DNA from 4 places in the Paenibacillus sp. F024 genome. Region 3 is predicted to be linked to each of the others. Evidence: riboswitches for the same ligand, from Rfam matches in the RefSeq annotation. Region 3 holds a riboswitch; each other region holds the start of a gene.

Region 1 (6,222 bases), on a different contig from region 3:
CCGAGAAAGCATAGTCGATCAAACCGATTCTGGATAGCAGCAACGGGATTTCATGTTCGGTGATTTCGATACGTCGTATAACCGTCCGTAAAACCGTTTCCTGTTTTCTGCCGCTGCTGTGAGCCGCAACCATTTGTAGCGTACGCGTTAATTCAGGGATGTAGGACAGTTCTGACTGCATGTACTTCAGTCTCGCCTTCCAGTCCTTGTAAGACTTCAGCCATAATTCTACTTTCTCATAGGGGACGGGGTGCTGGGTCAGCGTCATCACAATTCCCTCCTTGCTGTGCATGCTGCCTGAAATTGTTCCGCCAGCCTGCCTGTTAATCGTCATGATTATAGGTTGTTCACGCTCCGTTTTCATTATCATCGTCCCTTCTCTAGTAAAGTGGAGGAAGCAGTAAGGATGCCATTTTTCGCAACTTAAGTCAATTTTTGATTCTCACCTCCTACAAACTTGGTAATAAAATTCCTCTGTAGATACCTGCATTTGTCCACATTTTACCAATAATACATTCGAAAGAGGAGGGTGATTTTTCCCTCATACCAACAGATCATTGGTTGTCAAACCATCGCGAAACGGCTCGAATCGGAAACGAATCGCTAACAGGTGATGCGATCTAGTTGATCGTACAAGCCCCTACGTTTCGCTTTTTCCGCTGCTTCGCGAATGGAAGATACGTCGAATTTGCGAATGATATTGCGAACATGCGTCTTCATTGTGTTAGACGTGATTCCGAGCAATTCTCTAACTACCGGTTGTGTATAGCCCCAACCGATCAACTGCAAGATTTCTTTTTCAGTAGGAGTCAGCATTCGATGCAATTCCCTTCGCTTAACAAGTCCAATTTCATTACGGATGATGGATGCAACATCGGCGTGAAGGGAGGATTGCCCTTGATACGCTTCCCTGACGGCACTTGCGACATCCACATAATTGATCTTGGTAATATAATTGATCGCTCCGGCCAGCATTGCATCCACAATGATCTCGGGCTGGTAGAGTGAAGTCAAGATAATGATTGGCAGTGATTTGATCTTCAACACTTCGGCAATTGTATCCAATCCATCCTGTTGCGACGAATGTAACACCGGGTCATGAATCATTACGTCTAAATCCAATTGCATACTGGCTCGAATAGCCGATTCTTTGTTTGTTGCAATATGAGATATACTCATATCCGGCTCAGCATCGATCAACGCCGTCAACCGTTGTTGCCATACGGGGTCGCTGTCCACCAGCAATACTTGTATCCTGCTTTCTTGCCAGCGCATGACTTCTTCAACTTTTGCAGCATAGCGTACACGCTCCTCCATATATCATCACCTCGTATTCATTCTAGAATCACGACAAAAAGACACGTACCCTCAAACGGCCGTGTCTAGTTTTTCGTAGATGTGAGATTTGTGAGGGTAACCCGGCGATCATTGCAATAGTGCAGAAGACCCGTGGCTTTGCGTCCCAGCCTTTCGATCTGGTTTGCCATTTTTCCTATTATTTCTTCCAAATCATAGCCTTATAATACCATAATTTTTATTTTTCTGGCACCGCCCTAAGTCCCACGTGTTTAAATGTGTTGATATTTGTCGATTCTATATCATTTCATATCGAATGATACAGGATAAACTATAGAAGCGTCACAAATTGTAAGTTCGCGAAAAATTTCTTGATCACACAATAGGTCTAATCAACTACTCGTGGCTCTCACTCTGCATTATTTTTCCGTTGGCACCTCCCATGATTTACATTAGAGTCCAATATGTCAAGGTATCGCTTATGCCCAGCACTATAAATAACACACCCGCAAGTTTTTGTATCCACAACCCCCACCTTTTGGCACGCTTAACAATGACTCGATCTAACCCGAAACCTACAGCAAACCCGGCAATTAGTAAAAACGGCATTGCGGTACCGATTGCAAAAACAGATGGCAACACTACGCCATATGTTGATTGCAATGCCAAAGGCATAAGCGAACCGAAGAACAAAACAAACATTGTTGGACAAAATCCTAGCGAAAATGCAATCCCCATTAGAAAGGCTCCGCTCCTTCCTCCGGTTCGATCGGCCAATTTTTCAAAAAATCCTGCCACTCGAGCCCCAAGTTGAAAAGGAAGCCGAATCCAGCCAAGCAAAAACAATCCGATTAAAATCAATAACGGCCCAAGCAGCTTTCTTGCAAAAGAATATAAAGGGATCATGTCAGTGGATATCTTTTGACCGAAAAACCAAAACAAAGCACCGAAAATACTGAATACAATCATCTTCCCTAATAAATACATGAACGTTTCGGGCCACGACAACCTTGCTTGCGCTTGACGCTGCCCAAAGTAAGTAATAGCCGCAACGTTCGCTGACATTTGACAAGGAGCAACCGAACCAACAAAACCGAGAAACAGCGCCGCAAGAAAGGCGATATCAGTGTTCGCCGCGTTAACGAATGGTTCGCTAAGGAAGGCGCTAATTTTACTAAAAAAGGAGTACATTAACTATTCACCCCCCAAAATCCGTTAAATAGATTTGGCAGTTATGCTTTCATCACACATCGAACCTTGACAAGCATCTATTATAAACTACATAACGTAGTGTTTCGCGGATACATAAAAGCAGTCTATTTTATTTCCAGAATAACTGCCGCTTTATCGTTCACCGCAGTCTCACATTTCCAATTTATTTTATTCTTGCTTCAATTACTAGGAACAGTTCCCTACACATCGACGTCGTTTGCACCACTCTGAAACCTGCTTGTTCAACGGTTTCAAGTGTATTGCGGTTTAAATGACAACCAACACATAATCGTTTCCAAACGGGCGTTAACCAGTCTTGTATTTTACCAAGGACCAGATGATTTAACCTTACGTGTTCAAAAATTAAAATCGTTCCTTCAGGCTTGCATACTCTATGGATTTCGGCCAGAGCTTTCGCCGGGTCAGGTATCGTACATAATACTAGTGTTCCAACGATTGAATCGAACGAATTGGTTGGATACGGTAGATTTTGGGCATCTCCCGGTACCACTTCGATCGGAACTGTAGCTTCACGTGCTTTAATTAGGGATTGCTCCAACATCATTGGATCTGGCTCTATTGCAATGACTTGATCTGCAAACTCATAGTACAAAAAGTTAATACCCGTACCTGAGCCAATTTCCAGCACTTTTCCTTTCGCCTTAGAAAGAAGCTGTTTTCTTATCCGGCCGAATATTTTTGTTTCTAGCGGCTGCATCAACCGATCATAATATTTGTTGAATAATTTATCCATTGCAGCCTCCTGATCATAAACTGCTCACGAAGCAATTATTGTAATAATCGATTTATCCGGATGAGGATATCTTGTTCTTTCATCTCACCAATAAATTTATCTTTGATCACGCCAGATGAATCTACGAAAAACGTCGTGGGATAAGACATAACATTATATTTGTTTCGGATTTCGTTGTCGTTGTCGATAATGATCGGAAACGTAATCGCGTATCGATCAATAAAACTTTGTACTGTAACCCGGCTTTCACTTAAGTTAATGCCAAGCACTACCACATTGTCGTCTTTCCATTGATCATATTGTTTTTGCAGAGCCGGCATCTCGTTCACACATGGCGGACAAAACGTACCCCAAAAATTGATTACCAGTGCTTTCCCTTCATAGTCTGCTAATTGATGAACCTGTTGATCCAAACCAAAAAGCTTAAACTCGGGGGCTTTTGAGCCAATTTTTACGGAAGAATCTGATCTAAATAACGCTGATCCAATTGTATAAGCTCCAATTACCAATACGACCGACAATACAACAATTTGAATCCATCTTCGATTACGTTTCACTGTTATTCTTAAACCCCTTTTCCTTTATCCGCAATTTTCCTCCAGTTCATCCCTTCATCCAAGGATATATATACATCCAGATTAAAAGTGGCGAAAACAAGTTCTTTGGTATTCGTTGGGTTCTGTGCAATATACGATGCTGCATCTTCAACAAGATCTGGAATATTCACCTCAACCAACTGTTTCTGTTGCAGATCCATTTGATAAATAACCCCTTTTTGTTTGTAGCTGCCAACGATTATATTTCCTTCCATACCAAAGGTAAGAGAAGTTACCTGTAGATCGGCTATTTTTTCGAATTGGTTGCCTGAATCTTTGGATACATACAACGCTTTTGTCGTTCCAACTGCAACGATTGAATCATCGGACGGGTGAACAGCTAAAGATGTCAGTTCGGACAGTTCAACATCTATTCCAGTCATTTCGCTTTTGTTCCATGTCTTTGCATCGTCTTTGGAATAATATAATCCCGTTGTTGTTAACCTAGAGTTCGGCTCCGGGTTAACTGCGTAAATGGTGTGCGTCTTGTAACTTGCACTCATTAAATGAAAATCAATTTCCCCATACAAATCCAGGATTTCAAAGCTTTTACCTTCATCTGAACTTTTTACAATTCCAAAAGGATTCCTTTTATTCGAACCCTGTGCCGGATGCCCGCTGCTATAAAAACCGTTGTCCACAGTGGTAAATCCCATATAATCGTGTTTTTCTCCTTGACCGTCTGACCATTTCCCTTGTGAGTAAACTTTCAAACCGAGGTGAGAAGGGATTAAAATTCGCTGTCCGTCCCCTGAATAACCGAGACCATGGACATGCGTCAACGTAATCGTTTTTGAAGCCGTTCCCTGCAAAGACAACACGCCGCTAATGATGACCGCGATTAGAGATGCGACCCATGCCCACCTGAATCCGGTTGCTATTTTGGTCCACTTCTGTCGCTGATATCGGTCTTCCTGCCTCTTCACATCTTTGAGCTGCTTTACTTTGTGGGATGCGTTCCAATGTAATGCAAAGAATAGAACAAATAATGCACCTGTTCCAATTAATAATGTGTTCATAATGAAATTCCCTTCTTCTGTAATGATGTAGTCAAATCTAATGCAACTGAACATTGTCTCATATTCGTTTCTTTCTATATAACAAATAAATTAATAATAAACAAAAAAGCGAAATTAATAGTCTGGGATAATATTCGCCGATGCGAATCAAATCATGTCCCACCATTGTCTCCAACGCAATGGAAGGGGCTTTGCCCAGCGAAGTAATAAGAAAAAAATCGGTAAAAGGCATTCGCGAGATCGCTGCGGCAAAAGTTATGACGCCGGAAGGAATCAGTGGAGTCAACCGAGCTATAAACAGAATCATTGCCCGACGACTGCGGCCCGCCTCGTTAAATCGTTGTAACCATTTCCAATTCTCTTTTTTTACTTTCTTTTGCTTACCGAACCCCCATCGATACAACCAGAATGAAACTGCTGCCCCAAGTGCTTCCCCTGCCAAGGAAAGAAAAAATCCAGGGATAAATCCGAATACAACAGCGTTAGCTCCTGATAAAAACAGGGTGGGAACGAGTCCTAATATACTGATCAGAATGTTGATCAGTAAACTAATCAGGATGGCCCATACCCCATAACTTCTTAGCCATTCTGCAATAACATCGACATTAAATAAAGGGGCCATCCGGTTTATTAGCCTTTCTGTAAGAAATCGGGTTTACCGCCAATCGTTTGTTCAAACTTCAAAGTGAAATTTCTATCGCAACCTATTACCAAGTCTCATTGTAGTATTTTAACCCGTTTTTATACTACTCATTGTAGTGTAATGTCGAGTTAGTGTCAATTTGCGCAGCCATGCTTACCTGTCTTATCGTTTAATTTATCTTGTAAATTTGAATGATTTATGAACACGGCAACTCTATTAACTATTAATCTCTCAATTCGTTTTCCCTATCTCTTTTTGTATATTGGAAAACATTCCATCCAACCCCCTCCTATCGCACATGTTACCATGGGTGAACAAGCAAGTTATATATCTTTAATTTTTGGAGGGATTCTATGAAAAAGATCGCAGCAATAGGGTTGATAACCAGCACTCTAGTTGTAAGTCCTCTCTTCTACCAAGGACAAGCTTATGCCGCTTCGCAAAATCAACAGGATATTAAGCTAACAAACATTTCTTCGGTCAGGCATAGTGTGATCAGTAGCGGGAAGAAATATTTAGGAACTCCTTATGAATTTGGGTCGAGCCGTTCTAACACCAGGACATTTGATTGTTCCGATTTTGTCAGACAAGCCTACCTGGAGGGAGCCAAAATTAAGCTTCCGGCTGATTCGAGAAAGCAAGGGGATTATGTAAAGAAGAATGGAACAGTCACAACAGATTGGCGAAAACTAAAACCAGGGG
Region 2 (6,222 bases), on a different contig from region 3:
TAATCCCTTTTTCAGAAAGTGCGCTAAGAACTTGTTGACCGACCTCTCCATCCAGTACTTTATGCGCTGTTGCTGAATCATTGAATACATATGGAAGATCCCATAATGCCATTGGTTTCGAGAAGGCGACTAAAGGAGCGGAAGATGGAGCAGCCATCGTTAGATTACCTAACTGAATAGCTTCAATCATTTCCCTTTCACCGCCAAGCTGACCATTTGGATAAATCTCTACTTTGATTTTTCCATTGCTGTTAGCTTCTACAATTTCTTTGAATTTTTCAAAGGATTTATGGCCAAAATGCTCTTGCGATGTAGCATGCCCGGCTTTAATAACAAACGTTTTATCCGCACTTGCACTTGCGTTATCTGTTCCATTAGACGAATTGGAACAAGCCGCTAATACTAGTGAACCCGACATCATTACCGCTAAGAAATATTTACCTTTTTTCATCTTTATAACACTCCCCTTTTTTTAATTTCATTATTTATGGGCTAGTTCTTGAGCCACCGTTATTATCCAATCTTCTTGACCACCAACCGCCTTTAATTCAGCTATTCTAGTTAGTATATCTCTGGCATCTACTCCATACTCTTTACCTGCCCGTTCAGCAAATAATAAAAATGAAGAATATACGCCCGTATACCCAAGAGTTAGGCTAAGTCTATCGATTTGGACAGGTCTTACCATCATCGGCTTCATCACATTCTCTGCAGCGTCCATGACCTTATATAGATCGATATTGTGCGGGATATGTAATTTGTTCATCACTGCTATCAATTGCTCGAGTGCCGCATTCCCTGCTCCGGCTCCCATCCCTGCCAGGCTTCCGTCAATTCTCGTGGCACCTTCCTCCATGGCAACAATCGAGTTGGCCACGCCGAGCGAAAGATTGTTATGAGCATGAAAGCCGATCTCGATCTGCAGCTTTTCTTTGAACAATGAAACCCTGCGACGTACATCGTCCATCGTTAAAGCGCCGGCTGAATCTACAACATAAACGCTTTGGGCTCCGTACGATTCCATCTTTTTTGCTTCTTCTACAAGCTGCTCCGGATCAGCCCGATGTGACATCATCAGAAAGCCCACCGTATCCATACCCAAAGCCAGACCTGCTTTAATATGCTGCTCCGAAACGTCCGCTTCGGTACAGTGAGTGGCTACCCGAACCACCGACGCTCCCAGGTCCCTCGCTTTTTTCAAATGCTCAATCGTCCCTATCCCAGGAATCAGCAGCACGCCGATTTTGGCCTTTTTGGCCGCAGCTACTGCGGTAGAGATCATGTCTTCCTCCGTCTCTTTCGAAAATCCATACTGTATCGAGCTGCCGCCCAGCCCATCACCATGCGTAACTTCGATAATATCCGCACCTGCATCATCAATGAGCTCTGTCAGTTGAGCAATTTGCTCTACCGTGTACTGATGGGAAATTGCATGCATCCCATCCCGCAATGTAACATCATTAATTAGAATTTTTTTGTTCATTATACATTCTCCTTTTGTACCAACGATGCAGCCATTAGTTCACCTGTTTTCACAGCAGCACAAGTGATGATATCCAAGTTACCTGCATAGATCGGCAGGAAATCGCCAAGCCCTTCCACTTCAATAAAGACTTTGACAATCCCGTCCCTCATAACGGGCTCTGACATAAGGCGGTACCCCGGAACGTAACTCTTTACCGTTTCCACCATGTCATAGATCGACGCCTTAATCTCACTCTCTTTATGGTAAGAATCTTCTGATACTTTGGCATAAATCGTATTTCTCATGATGATCGGCGGATCAGCAGGATTTAAGACAATAAGCGCCTTGGCCTTTTGCGCTCCTCCTATTTTTTCCAGTGCACGGGCCGTTGTGATTGTAAATTCATCAATATTTTGTCTTGTCCCCGGGCCTGCGCTTCTACTGGATACAGAGGCCACGATTTCACCATATTCCACAGGGGCCACTCTAGTAATCGCTTTCATTATTGGTACAGTGGCTTGTCCACCACATGTAACCATATTGACGTTATCAAGTTGTTTAACGCTTTCTTCATTTAAGTTAACGGAAGGGATGACAAAAGGTCCTACCGCAGCAGGAGTAAGATCAACCACCTTCTTGCCCAACCGTTTTAATACTTCGGCGTGATGGTAATGCGCTTTGGCCGACGTTGCATCAAATACAATTTCAGCTAAGGACGAATTGGCTTCAAACCCGGAAACTCCCGTGTCGATCGTCTGCAATCCGTTTTCACGCGCTAACGCCAGCCCCTTGGATTGCGGTTCAATACCTATCATTACAGCAGGCGAAAGCGTCTCGCTTCTAAGCAATTTGTACATTAAATCGGTACCGATGTTTCCCGAACCGATGATGGCGCAATTCACTTTTTTGTTCACTGGTTTTGTTCATCCTCTCTTAAACGTTTCGCAGCTTGTTTGTAAAATTCCCCGGCATTTTGAAGATGATGTACTAACTCGGCTTGAGCTTGTTCGTTTTCTCCGCGTTCAAGGAACTCAACAATCTTAAAATGCTCTTCAATGATTTCTTTTTGATGGTTCATTGTAAAATCCGATGTAACGTCAATCAATGTTTTAATTGGCCCATTGAGTGACTTCCATAACTGAACTAGCGTCTTATTGCCTGTAAGTTGAATAAGCATAAAATGAAAAGTTAAATCAGATTCCACATCACGCTCCCCTTTTAATAGTGCGTCCTCCATATTTTGCACATAACGGTACATCTCCGCTTTCCCCAGCTCTATTGCTTCTGGGGTAATTTGAGAGATTGCAAATTTTTCGAGCTGGATCCTCGTATGATACAAGTTCTCCAGATCCTTTATAGAAAAACCTTCAACCACACTTCTACCGTTTGAAGGTGTAGTCACTAGCCCTTCATTTTCGAGCTGAACAATTGCTTCTCTAATAGGCCCTCTGCTTACACCCAATTCCTTGGATAAAACAGTTTCCTTGAGATGAGAGCCGGCTTTTATATCACCGAGCATAATACTTTTTCTTAAAATAATAAGTACCTGCTCACCTATTTTTTGTTTATCAACGGTTTTTAAATGAATCATACGGCTTCACTCCAAAGTGTTAACAGTTAACTGTTTTTAATATAAGATAAAAGCGCTTTCGCGTCAACGGTTTTGTAGGAATTTTGTTGTTTTATGAATACTCTCACACCATCATGTTCTTTATTAGCTTATGACAAGTCGCCATCTCTACAAGAAGTGACAAGGAATACAACAAGGTATGTGGATGAGTAATCGGATGAAAGATACGTGCAAATCGTGCGGAAAACCAAAAAAGCCAGGCTGCTTGAGCAACCCGGCTATCATTCCATCCGCATGAACCGATAGCTTAGACCCGTGGCTTTGCGTCTCCGCCTTTCGAACGGATTTGCCTTTGTTCATTGCTTAGCCGGCCTGTCATAGAATGTCTCGCTTTGCATCCTCCAATATCATCTTGTCAAAAAAGAGGATATACCGCATTCCGCCGCCCATCCGTCTTCCAAAAACTTGTTCTCGATTCGCGTCCTTTCGGCATTGTTGTTCAGAGACTGTTCAATGGCTTCAAAAATTTTAGTGTTTTTCCATTGGGTTTCCCCGCAATTGTCAGTTAGATTCCCCTGTAGAATGCATTCGGATAATTGTTCGATGCTGTGTAAATTTCGATTCCCTTTTATCGTTATTTCTTTTTTGTCGTTTTCTGTTTGCACCCAAATCACGCCATCGCCACCGTTCAAATCAGGACGATACGCACAAGGGAGCTTAATGATGCCCCTTGTACCAATCACTTCATATTCATTTCGCATCATCGTATCGCAACTGCAGTCCACAAGCGCTTGGATACTGCCCGGGTAGTCGAAAATCATTATGATTGTCTGATATGCTTCGTTTTGTTTCCCTTTCCCTAAAGCAACAATATTCAAGGGCTCCCGTTGAAGAATATGTCGAATGGAATTTAGACCATCGGAAACAGGACAATACCATTCTTCGTTTATAAACTCCTTCATGCCGGCAGGGAAGGAAAAGCTCAATTTTATCATGCTAATATCGCCAATGAAGCCTGTTTCAATTAAATGCTTGACCTCGGTGTGTTGTGGATGGGGAATTCGATAACCGGAGTCCATAAAAAGGACCTTATTGTCTTTGCACGTTTTCATTACTTGTGCTGCGTCCCGTGCGTTAATAGCAGCCGGTTCTTCACATAAGACATGTTTCTTGGCATTGGCGGCCTTTAATGCCCACAATAGCCGCAGGTTACTTGGTAATCGAATATATACTGCATCCACATCGGGATCATGGATGATTTCTTCATAATGACCATGATCGTGTTGAACTAAATCTGCAATAAGAGAATGATTAAAGACAGCTAATAAATCTTCATTACTCGATGGATGTATACTTAATACACCCCATTTTACTTTTTTGCCTTCCATAAATTCTCCACCCTCTTGTCTGGTCAGCTTCTTAGATCCCGGCCAAGCTTCCGATAGATCGTGCTGCGGTGAACACCTAACCTGCTGGCCGCTTCTGATACATTCCCATTGAACTCATTGAGAATCGAACGAATCAGTTCAATCTCCTGATTCCTGCCTTTACTCCTTAAAAGGGACATATTCGGTTTAATCACTTGCTTCATCCTGCAGCCCAGCACTTCCTCCGGCAAATCAGCAACGCGCACAGCATTTCCGTTAGATCTGGCGGCAATCCGATAAGCAATATTTCGCAATTCACGGACGTTTCCAGGCCAATCATAACCCTCGAGAATTCGCATAGCTTCCTCATCGAATCGTGCCGGCGGTGATTGTCCAATCTCTGAGCAAGCTTTTTGCATGAAATGATTTAATAGCAGAGGGATGTCTCCCTCTCTTTCCCGCAAAGGAGGCACACGCAATGATAGTACATTTAGTCGATAGTAAAGATCGCGACGAAACTTACCGTTTTCAACATCAACAAGAAGATTTCGATTGGTGGCTGCAATAATCCTTAAATTTACCTTGATTATTTTTTTTCCGCCCAGACGTACGACTTCCCGCTCCTCTAGAACTCGCAGCAATAGCGTCTGTAAGTCCAACGGCATTTCCCCGATTTCATCAAGAAATAAGGTTCCTCCATTGGCTTGTTCAAATCTCCCCGCTCTGCCTTCTTTTATGGCGCCTGTAAACGCACCGCCTTCATAGCCAAAAAATTCACTCGCTGCGAGCTCCTTGGGTACAGCTCCGCAATTCACTGCAACAAAGGGGCCTTCTGCCCGGAAACTGCCTGCATGTATAGATTGCGCCAATAATTCCTTTCCCGTGCCGCTTTCGCCTTCAATCAGAACCGGAAAATCACTTCTCGTAGCAAATTTAGCTTCTGTTACGGCGGCCAAAAACTTCCGGGAGCATCCAATGATGCAAGCAAATGAATATTTTGTTGAACCCCCCTCAGCTAGCCGGTTCTCAAGGCTCGGTGGTATAACCTGCACTACAGCCCCAATCGGGTTCCCTTCGTCAAAACAGGTGCGAAGTAAAAACCTCCATTTTCCGTTTTTCCTCTCAATTTCCCAGTTCATTTCCGTTGACCATGTTTTTAAAGCATATATGGGACTATCAACAAGACGATGGTTCGAATTAATCCAGCCGTGCTCATACAATTTCGGAGATGCTTTGATCACGACTCCTCCACGGTCAAGGGCGACGAAAAGTGTGTTCCGTTGGTTTGAAGTCCCGTCTAAGCAGTACTCCATAACCTTGTTTCGTTGCAGCTCCAGCTTGTGGCGCAATCGTTCTTCGATGACCCTCGAAACCGAAACAACTGCAGACAGCGAGTGAGGGTGGGCAAACTGCCAAGGACCCGTCAAATCAACAATTCCCAGAATACTCTGGGTAGCCGGATCTCGAATCGGTGCTGCGGCACAAGTCCAATTATGTACCTCTTTGCAAAAATGCTCCGCTGCAAAAATTTGTACGGGAGCTGCATTTAAAAGCGCCGTGCCGATAGCGTTCGTACCCGCATGGCCTTCAGCCCAAGACGATCCTTCGACAAAATTCATTTTCTCCGCTTTATCTCTTAAGCGTTTATCTCCATCAATTTTTAAGATCGTACCTTTCGGGTCCGTCAATACGACCAAGTGGCCGGTATCATAGGCCAGCCCGCTCAATATGGAATCCAAATCAAATACAAGCGGATTGTTCATTAGGTACTCTTTAATATGATCCTCAGGTAAAATAGTCTCCGATTGGGGCTTCAGGGG
Region 3 (6,222 bases):
CAATAACAACATCAGAGCCAATGAGGATGGACTCATGATCACAAACGAGTTTGTGCAGAATACTGGAAATACAGTGGACTTCAATCACTATATCAGCAAAGAACACGCGCATTGGATATGGAAAGGCGAAGCCTTTGACAATTTCAGCATTTATCAAGCACAGACAGGGAATGACCTGCATTCAGATTTGTCCATTATATCTTCGGACAATGTCGGGGTACCTACACCGATAGAACCCTTGCTCAGAGCTAACCCGAACAATCTGACGGTTCAAAGAGGTACAGCCAAATCCACTATTGTGACAGTAACCTGCTCTGACACCACGACAGCTCAAATTCTTCCAAGTGATATCGAATGGACCTCGGCTAATACGGGTATCGCACAAGTTTCTAAAGCGGGTGTAGTGAAGGGTATAGCCAATGGTTCTACGGTAGTCACTGCAACTTATGGCGGCCGACACGTTGATATCCTGATCAGCGTCATAGAGCGTTCTTCAGGCTCGAGCAATGGTTCTACAATTACAACGACCCCTGCTCCTGCGCCAACTCCGGCTGAACCAACTGTACAAATTAAACCTGAGAAGACGCCTACAATTGATATTTTTCAATCTGATGTCGTTAAGGCGGACACCCGTGTTATAAAAAACATTCAGTCTAAAGTTGAAGAAGCTAACACATCCCCGACTCCGGTTCAAGAGCCAACAGACGTTAAAGGTCACTGGGCCGAGAAGACAATGGAGTCCTTTCTTAAGATGAACTTCATTCAAGGCTATGAAGATGGCACAGTAAAGCCGAACCAAGAAATTACTCGCGCTGAGTTTGTATCGATCCTGTCTCGAATTTTCCCGGTAAGTGGAACTAAGCAAGTAACGCTCAACGATGTAAGCCATCACTGGGCATATGAGGCTATCGATCAATTTGCAGCGGCCGGGGTAATCGGCGGTTATGGTGACGGTACATTCCAACCTAATAAACCGATCTCCCGCGAAGAGATTGTCATCATTCTGTCCCGCATCGTGAACATGAACGGTGTATCGCTAGATAAATCCAAGGGTAACTTCGCTGACCTGAACGATTCCTATGCAGCAGACGCAATGAAGACTGCAGCTGAAGCCGGAATCATCTCCGGTAGAAATGACGGAAAATTTGATCCAAAAGTGAACTCCACACGTGCGGAAGCTTTGACGGTCATCCGGAACGCCCTCAACTTGAATCCCGAGATCAAGAATCTGTTGGAATCCTTGGATTAAATAGCGGCTATGGAGCTCAGTTTGAAAACTTATTTATAATATCTCGAATATAACCTGTATTTTCCGTACTAATGGACGGCATTTTTTATATTGATTCAATGATGTCAATCTGCCCTTAAGCAAGCAAGTAGCACAATAAAGAAGCCTGCGGTTGTGCGGCCGCGGGCTTCTTTATGCAGACAATGACGTTACTTAGGGAAGATGGATCTTGTTTTTTGCAAACAAGTTCAACGCATCGTTCCATGTCATTTTGATGTCGCCGTTTTCGTACGGCAATTCAATATCTTGCAGCTCCTCGGGCTTTAACTGCTCTAAGCGATCGTTTTCTTGATAATATGTAATATCGCCTTCAAAGCTTAGTGTTCCCTTAGCGACACCATTGACGATCTTCCCGGTAAACTTGATCTCTTTAAATTGATAATAAAGGCTGTCTTTGGAATTCCATCTCCAGGTTGCGTACACACTAGTTCCTATGCGCGGCAAGGCAGACTCCTTCACCCATATCGTTCTTTGTATTTTACCAAGGTCGTCAAACGGCGAATCATTATTAACCGGATGCCTGTTTGTACCGTCCATGTTTTCCATATCTCTGAGCACAAATTGTTTATACCTAATAAACTTCAGTTCGCTATGATCCACTTGGCCGTTGGTCACCGTCATCATGCCGCCGAACCTTGTCGCTTCATTTTTCACAGCAAACCAGAGGTGGTCTAAAGATTCTTCCGGCATCATAAAGACGCCGTTTATTTTCTTCATCGGCTTTTGCCCGTCCAGAGGGATGTCTTCTTCCTGGACAATCGCCCCCTCCGGATTATAATGAACGAAATAGTCTCCGCCGTCTCTGAACGTGTTCGTTTCGTTATAATTCCTCGTTGTTACGCTGCCGTCGCTATTTTCCTTGTAGCCGAGCCCAAACGCGGCGCATACTTCTTGAATCGGAAAATACACGGTTCCGTCCTGTATAACCGGCTTCGTTTTGAAAGTGATAGGCTTGTCATCAAGCTTTAAAACGGGCGTATTGTCAACGGCGGAATCATTCGTGTGTACGACGGAGCCGCTATGAGCTTGATCGGCTTCTGCTCCGGCATCCGCGTCTCCGCTAGGTACAACCGGCAGCACACTCGTATCGGAACTTTGTTCCGGCCTTGCAAGAAGCTCCCCTAATCCGTGCTCGGACAGGTTCTTAATGAACTGCACGGCCTCGGCACGCGTGAGCGTCTTAGAGCCGTTAAATCCGGCTATCGTCGGCTGGTCGGCCTCCCCTTGAGCAAGACCTTTGCCGTACATATACCGAATGGCGTCATCGCCGTCATAATGCATGCCTTGCGTCGAGGCGATCAGCTCCGCCACGCGGATACGCGTGATCGGCTCGCTGCGTGCGTTGATATTTTGCGCGTCCACGGGATAATTCAGCGATGAAGACAGCTGATAATAAGGCCCCGCCCAGTCGGCAGAACCACTTTTGATTTCAGGCTTGTAGCCATGAATGAGCATGGACAAAAACTCGGCCTCCGTCACCGGTTGATCAGGCTTGAACGTCCCGTCCTCATAGCCGCTGACAACCTTTTTGCCGACCGCCCAAGCGACGCTGTCAGCCGACCAGTGCAACTTCACATCCGGGAAAGGGACGCTTGGCCCTTGACTGTCCGCATATGCCTTTTGTACAGGCAAGCTTGCCGCTCCGAGGGTGATTGCTGCGTGCAGCGATAACAACAGCTTCATCGATTTCTTCATGTGTTCATAACCTCGCTGTTTCTCATAATGTATGATCGACAAAATAAAAACCACCTTTATACAAGGAGGTTTGATTGGGGGCACACAATAGAATGCGGACTGGCAATCGGTATTTCCCAGTGGAAATCGACGACCCATGCCATTGCGTCCCGGCTTTTCAACCGGTTTGCCCAAAAGTATAATCATGTATTATTTTGTAGATAAATGCAGTATACAGGATGTAATGATGAAACGAAAGTAAAATTTTCCAAAACCTCATGTGATCCGGTGAGATGGTTGTGTTTGTCGATAGTACGGTTCGGATTTTTTATTCCATTCCTTTAACAGAGGTCCTTCGCTTCCGAAGACAGGATCCGTATCCGGACGAGCAACGTTTTTAATGCTCGCGCGCAATTTGTAGTCTGCTTTTGTATGTAAATCATAAGAAACACCGTTGGGATAAGCGCCAATGACCGAGAAGTCATCGCTTGCCTCAATCCGTTTGTGCCCCGTTCCTGCTGGGAGAATGATGACATCGCCCGTCGAAACCTCAAGGATCGCGCCCTGTTCCCCGCCAATCTGTACTTTCCCCCGGCCTGCGCGGATGGCCAACACCTCATGAACATTGCTGTGAAAATGATGGTAACCGAACACGCCGTTGATCCAGCTGTTTGTCCAATGATTTTTATGAAATGTGTCTTGAATCATGTCCGTTTGTCCTTTAAAGGGGTCACGGTACACGAGAACAGGAAAGTAAGGATGGTTCGGTATCGTTCCATCATCTTCAAAACGATAGGCTGAAACTTCAATTGCAGAATCTTCACTATTGAACAAGGAATCGTTCGATGACGGGTTACACATACAATCACACTCTCCTTTGGGCATTCGCAAAAACGGACATGCCCCAAATAAGTACGGTACAACCGTCTTACTTGAGGCATGAGACGAGCAAAGATAAGTTTTTATTTACTCGTTTTATCGCATATTCATTTCGCTTGGCTTTGGACCCTTGCGCCGGTCGCGGTTCAGCTTGTTGATCTCTGCCATATCATTGGCAGTCAGCTCAAAATCAAATACATTAAAATTCTCTTCGATTCGTGATGGCGTCACGGATTTCGGGATTACGATGGAGTTGTTTTGCAAGTGCCAGCGCAGTACTGCTTGAGCCGGCGTTTTGCCATGAGCTTCGGCAATCTTCAGGACCGCTTCATCTTTTAGCACATCGCCTCCACAAAAATATCATGTTTGCCGCAAAAATCCTTCAACTCATTCTGGGCAAGGTATGGGTGGCACTCCACTTGGTTTAAAACAGGCTTCACTTCACATTCCTTAAGCAAGCGTTCCAAATGCTCAATATCGAAGTTGCATACGCCGATCGCTTTGGCGCGCCCTTCACGATACAGCTTTTCCATGGCTTTATAAGTATCAATGTACTGATCATATTGAGGAGTAGGCCAGTGGATTAAATACAAGTCAATATAATCGAGCCCCAATCTTTCAAGACTTTCATCAAATGCGCGCAAGGTGTTATCGTAGCCTTGATCGCTGTTCCAGACTTTTGTCGTAATAAACAGCTTTTCACGAGGATCAGCCGATTGTTGAATCGCTCTGCCGACACCTTTTTCATTCTTATAAATCATCGCAGTGTCAATAGATGTGTAACCTACTTCAAGCGCTTTGGAAACCGCCGCTTCAGCTGCATCATCTTCTACCTGCCAAACGCCGAACCCGAGTTGAGGCATTTGCAAACCATTGTTTAAGGTAACAAAATTCATACGATTATCCCTCCCAATTTAATTAAATAATCAAGCGTTGCCCAGCAGCTTCAAGGATTCACGATTGAATGCCGGAAGATCGTCCGGAGTACGGCTCGTTACGATGTTGCGGCTGACGACGACTTCTTCATCTTTGTAGTTTGCGCCGGCATTTTTCAAGTCGTTGCGAATGGAACGATAGCCGGTGATATCGACGCCCTTCAGCAGATTCGTGTCGATCAGCACTTGCGGGCCGTGGCAAATGGCGAAAACCGGTTTGCCCTCCTGAATAAACGCTTTAGCAAATTCTCCAAACCGATCATCCTCACGCAGCAAGTCAGGCGAAAATCCGCCAGGAATTAGCAGCGCATCGAAATCAGTGGGATTGACATCGCCGATCCCTTTATTTAAAGTAAGCTTTTCACCATGTTTACCGGTAATCTCTTTGCCTGATTCCGGTCCAATCGTCACAATCTCGTGGCCTGCAGCTTCGAATGCTTTGGCAGGATCCGTGAACTCCACATCCTCAAACAAATCGGTGATAACAGCAGCTATTTTTTTCCCCATTTAGAATTCCTCCTGCTTTTCTAAAATAATCAGAGTGTATCCGAAATTGCTTTCGCGCACGCTTTAACCAACTCAATATGAGTTGTGTCCTTTTCTTTGCTCAACCGTACCGAAGGACCGGTCAAAGCAATGGCGGCAATGACTTGCTTCCCTTTGTGAATCGGAGCACCTATACAGCGGACGCCGGTTTCTCCCTCTTCATTGTCCATGGAATACCCGTTCAATTGAATACGATTTAATTCTTCATAAAATAAATCAGAGGACGTAATGGTATGCTCCGTCTTTCTAACAAAAGATAATTTTTCAATAATCCGTGTTTGCTCTTCCTTGTCTAGAAAAGCTAAAAGACATTTCCCAATCGCATCCGTATGAAGGGGAAGGCGATCACCGATTTCATGATGGGTTCGCGTTGCATATTTTCCTGGTACGGCTTGTGTGATGATCATTTCCGTCCCATGAAGCATCCCTATATACGTCGTTTCCCCGGTTTCGTTACTCAACTTTTCCATAAAGGAAACGGATCGCCATAGGAAGTAGTCGTGCTTTTGCTGATTTTTTTCCAGAAGCTTCGAAATCAGAAGATCGGATACAACGTATCCATTTTCTTTGTTTTTTTCAATGAGATGATTTTGCTCCAACGTGCTTACCAGACGATAAGCGGTACTCTGATTCAACTTCAATTTTTCGATAATCTCTTGGGTAGATAAATGAGGATGATCTAAAATTAGATTAAAGATGTCCAATCCTTTTTTTAGCGTTCCAACTTCATTACGATTTTTAATTTTGCAACCTTCTCCCTTCCGTTTTTTGTATTTATTTCAGTCATTATTGTAGCACGATGAGAAGTCATTATCAATTAAAGAGAATTTAAAAATAAAATTATCCATTATGGATAATTTTATTCGAATTCTGGTCATGCTAAAGTCTACTCATCCCAGT
Region 4 (6,222 bases), on a different contig from region 3:
AAAAATAGGCTTGCATCAGCCTGTACAGTGAAACGGTACACTCCATCCGTGTCGCAGGTTTGTTTGGCTCGAGTTTATTATACTTCGGGATCAGCCTTAATTGTTTTGTCCCCGAAACGGAATCTTGCGCCCACTCCGGGATCAAGTAGTTGTCCTCATACTCAATATACGCCTTAGACTCATGGCGGGCATACCGGATCAGATAAGCCTTGTACACCATCACGGCCATTTCCGCACGGGTTACATTTTGTTGAGGCCTGAAGGTGCCATCTTCAAATCCGCTCAAAAGCTTGTATTCGACTGCGGTAGCGACAGGCTTGGCGAACCAATCGTCTGAGCTCACATCGGAAAAGGGCGCAGCTTCGTTAAGAGTGGGCGCCAACCGCAGGGAGCGTACGAGGATCACGGCAAATTCCGCCCGGGTAATCGGTTTGTCCGGGCCGAAGGAACCGTCGGCATAACCCGTTACCAGTCCTAGCGAGGCCATTTGTTCCACTTCTTGTTGGCCTGCGTGGTTGAATTCCGTGTGAACGTCAGTAAACGAGACTTGTTGTTCCGTGCTGTTATCTTTTAAGACGGCGGCACCGATGGGCTTGACCGTACCGTCCTTCAGCTTCGCCCGCACGCCGATATGCAGTGCTCCGTCGGGAATCGGTGTTCCCTCAGGAATATCCAAATAGGAATACCCGCACCGATTGGCGGTACATTGGATATCGTTGATCGACATTAATTTCCGGTTCAACGCATCCACATAAAAAAATTCGATAGCCACCGTATCTCCATATTTATTGGAGTAGTTTAACCGCCCCCCGATGACTCCCGGTTTGCCGTCCATATCTTGAAAGCCGACTTGAGTAAAATTGCCAAGGTTAATCCCCGTTGGCTCCAGCGTTGCTTTTTGACTTGCTGTAGAGTCCGCTATGGTTGCGAACGTTTCAGGCCGGCGATGATCGTAGGAGTCTGACGGCACTTCGCCGAATTCATTAACGGGAAGCACATAGACAAGGTTTCCTTGGTTAGGCACAGCTCCGTCCGGAAAAACGTACTCGTAGGAGGCACGCCCTTTTTCTACAATCGTATACGGCTTCGCATCCTTTCGCTGCCAATCGATATGAATGGCATAACCGTACAGAGGTCCTTCATCATCAGCCGCCTGCCAGGTTACTTTGCCTTGGATGGAACCCGGATTCTCATCCATATCGATAAACTGAACCCTTTTCGGTTGGAAACGATCATACGGTTTATCCCAAAAAAACTTCTCGCCGAACTGAATGCCTTCAGCCGTGGACATTTGCGCAAAAACACCGAGATAAACGGCCTCCTCCGGTATGGGCGTTCCTGACGGAATTTGCAGCGTATAATCACCGTATCTGCTCGTATTTCTGGGAATCATGCCGATACCTTTGATCTTCCGCTTGTCCTTATCTAGAAAATAGACTGCATACGATAAGGGAGAAGCCCCATTGACCATGCCCGTAAATTCGCGGTCATCAACCTCCCAACGGATGCTGCCGCTAAATGTGCCGACGACAGAATCCCTGTCTCCGATCTCCGTAATCACCGGCGCCGGAATCAGGCTGGAAGTCTGCAATTGCACAATCGGCTCTTCCGAAATGTCGTCCATCACATAATTAATCAAGCCAGGCCCATTGATCCCTTCCGGCGAGACGGGGTAAATTGCCATTTCCTCCGTTCTTTCCGGTATCGTTCCGCTTGGCACTATGAGTTCATATTCGGATTTCCCTTTTGCCACGTCTATGCTTTTGCTGGAAAGCGCCTTTTTCTGTCCGTCCACCCAGAAATAGACTTTATAGCCGGTGATCGGATTCTCTTCTTGCAGTCCTTTCCAGGTCAGCGCCAATTCCAAGTTGCCCTGGCTTGGGTTCTTATCGGTAATGCGAAGACCTTCTTGAAAACGATGCCGGGGCCTGTCCCATATCGGCATGATCAATCCGGCCGTGCTTTCCTCCAATGCATTTTTGGCGTAAATCCCGAACTTTTCGGCATTTTTTGCGATTTCCAAATCCTTTATGCGGAACATATAGCGTTCCCTCTTGAGACCGATGCTTTTGGCATACGCGATATACTCTTCCTGCTGCTTCACATTCACGCTGCCGAGAAGCTTTATCTTGTTGTCCGTGTGATCCAACACATATATAGCGTAATCCGTAATGTCCGATTGATCGGCGGCGGGAAGAAACTCCAACTCCCCTTCCAAAAGGTACGGCGTATCGTTACGGTCATAAAAAAACGGATCCCGAGGAGAAGCAAGCTCCGCAGCTTCCGCAGACGAAGCGAAAAACACTGCGCCGACCCCAATGAAAACGGCTGACAGCAAACATTGCGAGGCGAATGCTTTGATCCATGTCATCATCATATGTATCCTCCCATTGAAATAAGGACGTTCATCCCTTGCAGCTGTTGTTATTCCGGTTTGACCGGATCTCCGAGCTTAAACAGGCCTTGATGAAATACGGTTCCGTCCTCGTTATACTCAATACCCTTTCCATGAGGCAGCATATTGCTGAATTCGCCTTCGTACCGAAGCTTCCCGCTTTCATAATAAGATTTCCCTCGAACCAGCCGACTGTCCACAAACTCGCCTTCGTGCATCTTGTTGCCATTCGGGTAATAATTCGTACCAAAGCCGTTGCGCATACCGTTACGATATTCGCCGATAAAACGAACGGTTCCGTCCCCGTAATAATAAATCCCCTTGCCATGCGGGTTTCCGTCGATAAATCCGACTTCCAACCGATGACCTTTGGGAAAATATACGGTTCCCGGACCCTCAATGCTATCGTACTGAAAATGGGCGTCATACCATAACGTGCCGTCCTCACGATAGAGCTTGCCATGGCCATGCATGAATCCGTCGGAAAAATGACCTTCATACATCAGTCTACCGTTGGCATAATACATTTTGCCGTATCCTTCAAAAAGGGATTGATGAAATTCTCCTTCATAGACGAGCTGCCCTCCGTCATATAGCCTCCCTTGACCGTTCATTTGATTATTTTGGAACATTCCTTCATAGATGAGTGTCCCATCCGCATACCGTTTTCCGTGGCCGTTTGGCTTGCCATCCACCATATCGCCTTCGTATGTAAGCTGTGAAACATCGCTACTCCCGAGCGGACGGATGAAAACAGTACGTGATTCCGCGTCCCATTTCACCTCTCTGCCGGATGCTTCGCCAACAAAACGCAGCGGAACGAACGTTTGATTATCGATCAATCGTGGAGCGACCGCGAGAGATTTCAGCTTGCCGTTGACCTTCGCCGTCGTGCTGCCAATTTGAAGCTCAAGCTCCAGGCCATCCTTCTTCCCTGTAACAACCTGTCTTTCCGCCTCCCATGCAATACTTAATCCAAGCGCTTCAAAAGCGGGGCGGAAGGGGACGAGCGTATTCCCGTACTCGATGAATGGGGGAACCGTAAATTCCAGCTTCTTTCCGTCGATCACTACGTCAATCTGTTTTTCCGCTGATGTTACGGAAACCAAACTAAAGCAAGACCACAAACAGAGAAACATAGCGATCATTGATTTCGCCTTCCATTGAAACAGAAAAACACCCTCTTTCTGATAGTTGGTCGGCATAGACGCAAAAAACTGCGCAAGCCAAATATAGCCGCGCAGTACCCATGGATAAAATCAAACGATGCAGCGAAACGGCAACCTGGCGATCATCATCCTGTAACAAGGACCTTAGACCCATGGCTTTGCGTCATTTTCCTTTCGGAAAATTTTGCCTTTGACTTTTTCATTTTAAATGAATATAAAGTATTACTCAACTATGAATTTCCAATCATTCCAAACTTTTAAAAACATCTAAAGACATAGGACCATAGTATGGGGAACCTTGCTTCGCAGCTTTTTAAAATAAAGCAATCTAAAAGAAACCATGCTTCATTACTCTTGTTAATATGAAAGGTAAGAATATATAAATCATCAAATCTAAGTTTTTCACTAAACTTGGCTTCTCATTTCATCCGCGACATACCGATCTTAGTCATCGGAGATCATCAAGTGGTGGTAATGCTTTTTCCGGAGATCTGGATGGTAAAGAAATCAATATCAGTGGAATACATTTCTAATTGTTGGAGATAATGCTGCCAGTAGAGTCTTGTCGGCTGAGGAACCTGAGATATCGTTCACGTATAGCTAAATGATAAGATGTAAATAAAAAAATCTATAAAATAATAACAATGAATGAAGGAGTGCTGAGCATGTCGGTTGATGTTTATCTGAATTTTAATGGAAACTGCCGTGAAGCAGTGGGGTTTTATGCAGAAGTGTTTGGAACAGAGAAACCGAAATTTATGACTTTTGGAGATATGGCGCCAAACCCTGAATTTTCTCTACCGGAAGAAGCGAAACACCTCATAATGCACACGCGGCTTACCATTGGCGGAAGCAACGTTATGTTTTCAGATGTTTTTCCCGGGATGCCTTTTGTGGTTGGAAACAACATCAGCCTGGCCTTTGTAAGTAACAACAAGGATGAAATTGAATCTGTCTTTAATCAATTGAAGGATGGCGGTTCTGTAGGCATGGAGCTGCAAGAAACATTTTGGAGCAAATACTATGGCATGGTGATCGATAAATTTGGAGTAAATTGGCAGCTGAACTTAGGCATCGGAGACTGGTAACGATCTATTTATTATTAAAAAATGTATAGAGGTTAACTTGGAAAGTTTGGCTCCGCATAGAGGGGGCCGCTTTTTTTATTTGGAAATGAAGCCATCTTTTTATCGAACGGCTAGAGTACATGCCATTGATGGGATGTTCGCGCGAAGCATTAATAACAAAAAATGTATATAACGCAGCACGATGAAGTTCAATCGGATAAGGGGCATGTTGCGGGATGTTATTAATTATTAAAAACAACAATAGTCTGTTCCATATTCTTACTTGTTGCAACGGAGGTTTTTTCTTTTTGACAGGTATGATAAACTTGGACTCATCAATAAAAAATGAAGTAAACAAAAGTTGAGGCCCTATAGGGTGCAACGTAACCGCCCAACGTTATCAATATAGGTTAGCTTTATCTTAATGTGTGTCACAATAAGCGAAACGTATGTTAACGTTTTGGTAGAAGGGAGTTTTGAGCGATGCAAATATCTGATTTTCTTTTGCCCAAGCACAAAGTAGCCTATATTCATTCAACTGCTAACATGCAGGAGGCCCTGGAGATATTAGAGAAAAATCAATACACGGCAATTCCTGTTATTGATGGGGAGGGAAAATATGTTGGAACTCTCTGTGAAGGGGATCTATTCTGGAAGATGAAGAACACTTCCGGATTAAGCTTTCGAAACTTGGATATTGTCAAAGTTTATGAAATTAAACGTCGTATTCATAATGAATGCGTGTCGGTCAAAGCGCGTCTTGAGGATATGCTTCATTTGGCTGCTGACCAGAACTTTGTTCCCGTCGTAGACGAAAACCAAATCTTTATCGGAATCATCCGCCGTAAAGACATAATTGAGTATTACACTAGTAATATTACCGATTAATAGAGCATGTTGAAGAAAAGGAATACTATGTGAGATTTTTAAAAAAAGAGTTGTATGATTAATTTCACCAAGAAATGCTAAGCGTATATGGGAATGTTAAAATACTATTTAAGATTAAATGCAAAAAAACGTAGGATATTAATCTATTTGATAAATGCAAAAAAAATGTTTTTTATTTCTTCACGACGAAACCTTTTGCTACTGTAGCAAAGGTTTTTTCTTTTTATTGCAAGGTATGCTAAGCTCTAACTATCGTCAATAACATCCTGAAATCAAGGAAGTGGTGCCCCATGACAACAAACAACAAACCCAATAGATTAGCCAATGAAAAGTCACCTTATTTGCTGCAGCATGCTTACAATCCGGTAGATTGGTTTCCTTGGTCAGAAGAAGCTTTTGATAAAGCGAAACGGGAAAACAAACCTATTTTCCTATCTATTGGCTATAGTACATGTCATTGGTGTCACGTCATGGAAAGAGAATCATTCGAGGATGAAGAGGTAGCCGAGCTATTGAACCGTGAATTTGTTTCAATCAAGGTGGACCGGGAGGAACGGCCCGATGTGGACAATCTGTACATGTCCGTTTGTCAAGCGATGACCGGACAGGGGGGATGGCCGCTGACGATCATTATGACCCCGGAGAAGAAGCCGTTTTTTGCCGGGACCTATTTCCCTAAGGCCCGCAGATACGGGCGTCACGG

The links. Region 3 has a riboswitch for cyclic di-GMP ahead of ACZYR9_RS16400 (S-layer homology domain-containing protein). Riboswitches for the same ligand answer to the same signal wherever they lie in the genome.
Region 1: another riboswitch for cyclic di-GMP. It lies ahead of ACZYR9_RS25890 (response regulator); the one in region 3 lies ahead of ACZYR9_RS16400 (S-layer homology domain-containing protein).
Region 2: another riboswitch for cyclic di-GMP. It lies ahead of ACZYR9_RS25305 (GntR family transcriptional regulator); the one in region 3 lies ahead of ACZYR9_RS16400 (S-layer homology domain-containing protein).
Region 4: another riboswitch for cyclic di-GMP. It lies ahead of ACZYR9_RS12350 (stalk domain-containing protein); the one in region 3 lies ahead of ACZYR9_RS16400 (S-layer homology domain-containing protein).

The regions. Positions count from the first base shown of each region.
Region 1 is NZ_JBVASZ010000053.1:7,620-13,841, reverse strand. Features, by position in the region: gene ACZYR9_RS25895 (hypothetical protein) at 1-364, opposite strand, end outside; gene ACZYR9_RS25890 (response regulator) at 604-1,317, opposite strand; cyclic di-GMP riboswitch class I at 1,410-1,495, opposite strand; gene ACZYR9_RS25885 (urease accessory protein UreH domain-containing protein) at 1,744-2,487, opposite strand; gene ACZYR9_RS25880 (class I SAM-dependent methyltransferase) at 2,672-3,262, opposite strand; gene resA (thiol-disulfide oxidoreductase ResA) at 3,298-3,819, opposite strand; gene ACZYR9_RS25870 (F510_1955 family glycosylhydrolase) at 3,828-4,877, opposite strand; gene ACZYR9_RS25865 (TVP38/TMEM64 family protein) at 4,936-5,499, opposite strand; gene ACZYR9_RS25860 (C40 family peptidase) at 5,874-6,222, shown strand, end outside.
Region 2 is NZ_JBVASZ010000048.1:11,923-18,144, reverse strand. Features, by position in the region: gene ACZYR9_RS25320 (TRAP transporter substrate-binding protein) at 1-451, opposite strand, end outside; gene dmpG (4-hydroxy-2-oxovalerate aldolase) at 482-1,483, opposite strand; gene ACZYR9_RS25310 (acetaldehyde dehydrogenase (acetylating)) at 1,483-2,379, opposite strand; gene ACZYR9_RS25305 (GntR family transcriptional regulator) at 2,376-3,056, opposite strand; cyclic di-GMP riboswitch class I at 3,301-3,396, opposite strand; gene ACZYR9_RS25300 (Gfo/Idh/MocA family protein) at 3,443-4,423, opposite strand; gene ACZYR9_RS25295 (sigma-54-dependent Fis family transcriptional regulator) at 4,447-6,222, opposite strand, start outside.
Region 3 is NZ_JBVASZ010000015.1:40,862-47,083, forward strand. Features, by position in the region: gene ACZYR9_RS16395 (S-layer homology domain-containing protein) at 1-1,249, shown strand, start outside; gene ACZYR9_RS16400 (S-layer homology domain-containing protein) at 1,442-3,025, opposite strand; cyclic di-GMP riboswitch class I at 3,077-3,164, opposite strand; gene ACZYR9_RS16405 (cupin domain-containing protein) at 3,239-3,823, opposite strand; partial or broken gene ACZYR9_RS16410 (aldo/keto reductase) at 3,938-4,737, opposite strand; gene yraA (cysteine protease YraA) at 4,768-5,283, opposite strand; gene ACZYR9_RS16420 (IclR family transcriptional regulator) at 5,313-6,065, opposite strand.
Region 4 is NZ_JBVASZ010000010.1:62,092-68,313, forward strand. Features, by position in the region: gene ACZYR9_RS12345 (S-layer homology domain-containing protein) at 1-2,377, opposite strand, end outside; gene ACZYR9_RS12350 (stalk domain-containing protein) at 2,425-3,543, opposite strand; cyclic di-GMP riboswitch class I at 3,671-3,763, opposite strand; gene ACZYR9_RS12355 (VOC family protein) at 4,230-4,652, shown strand; gene ACZYR9_RS12360 (CBS domain-containing protein) at 5,115-5,519, shown strand; gene ACZYR9_RS12365 (thioredoxin domain-containing protein) at 5,810-6,222, shown strand, end outside.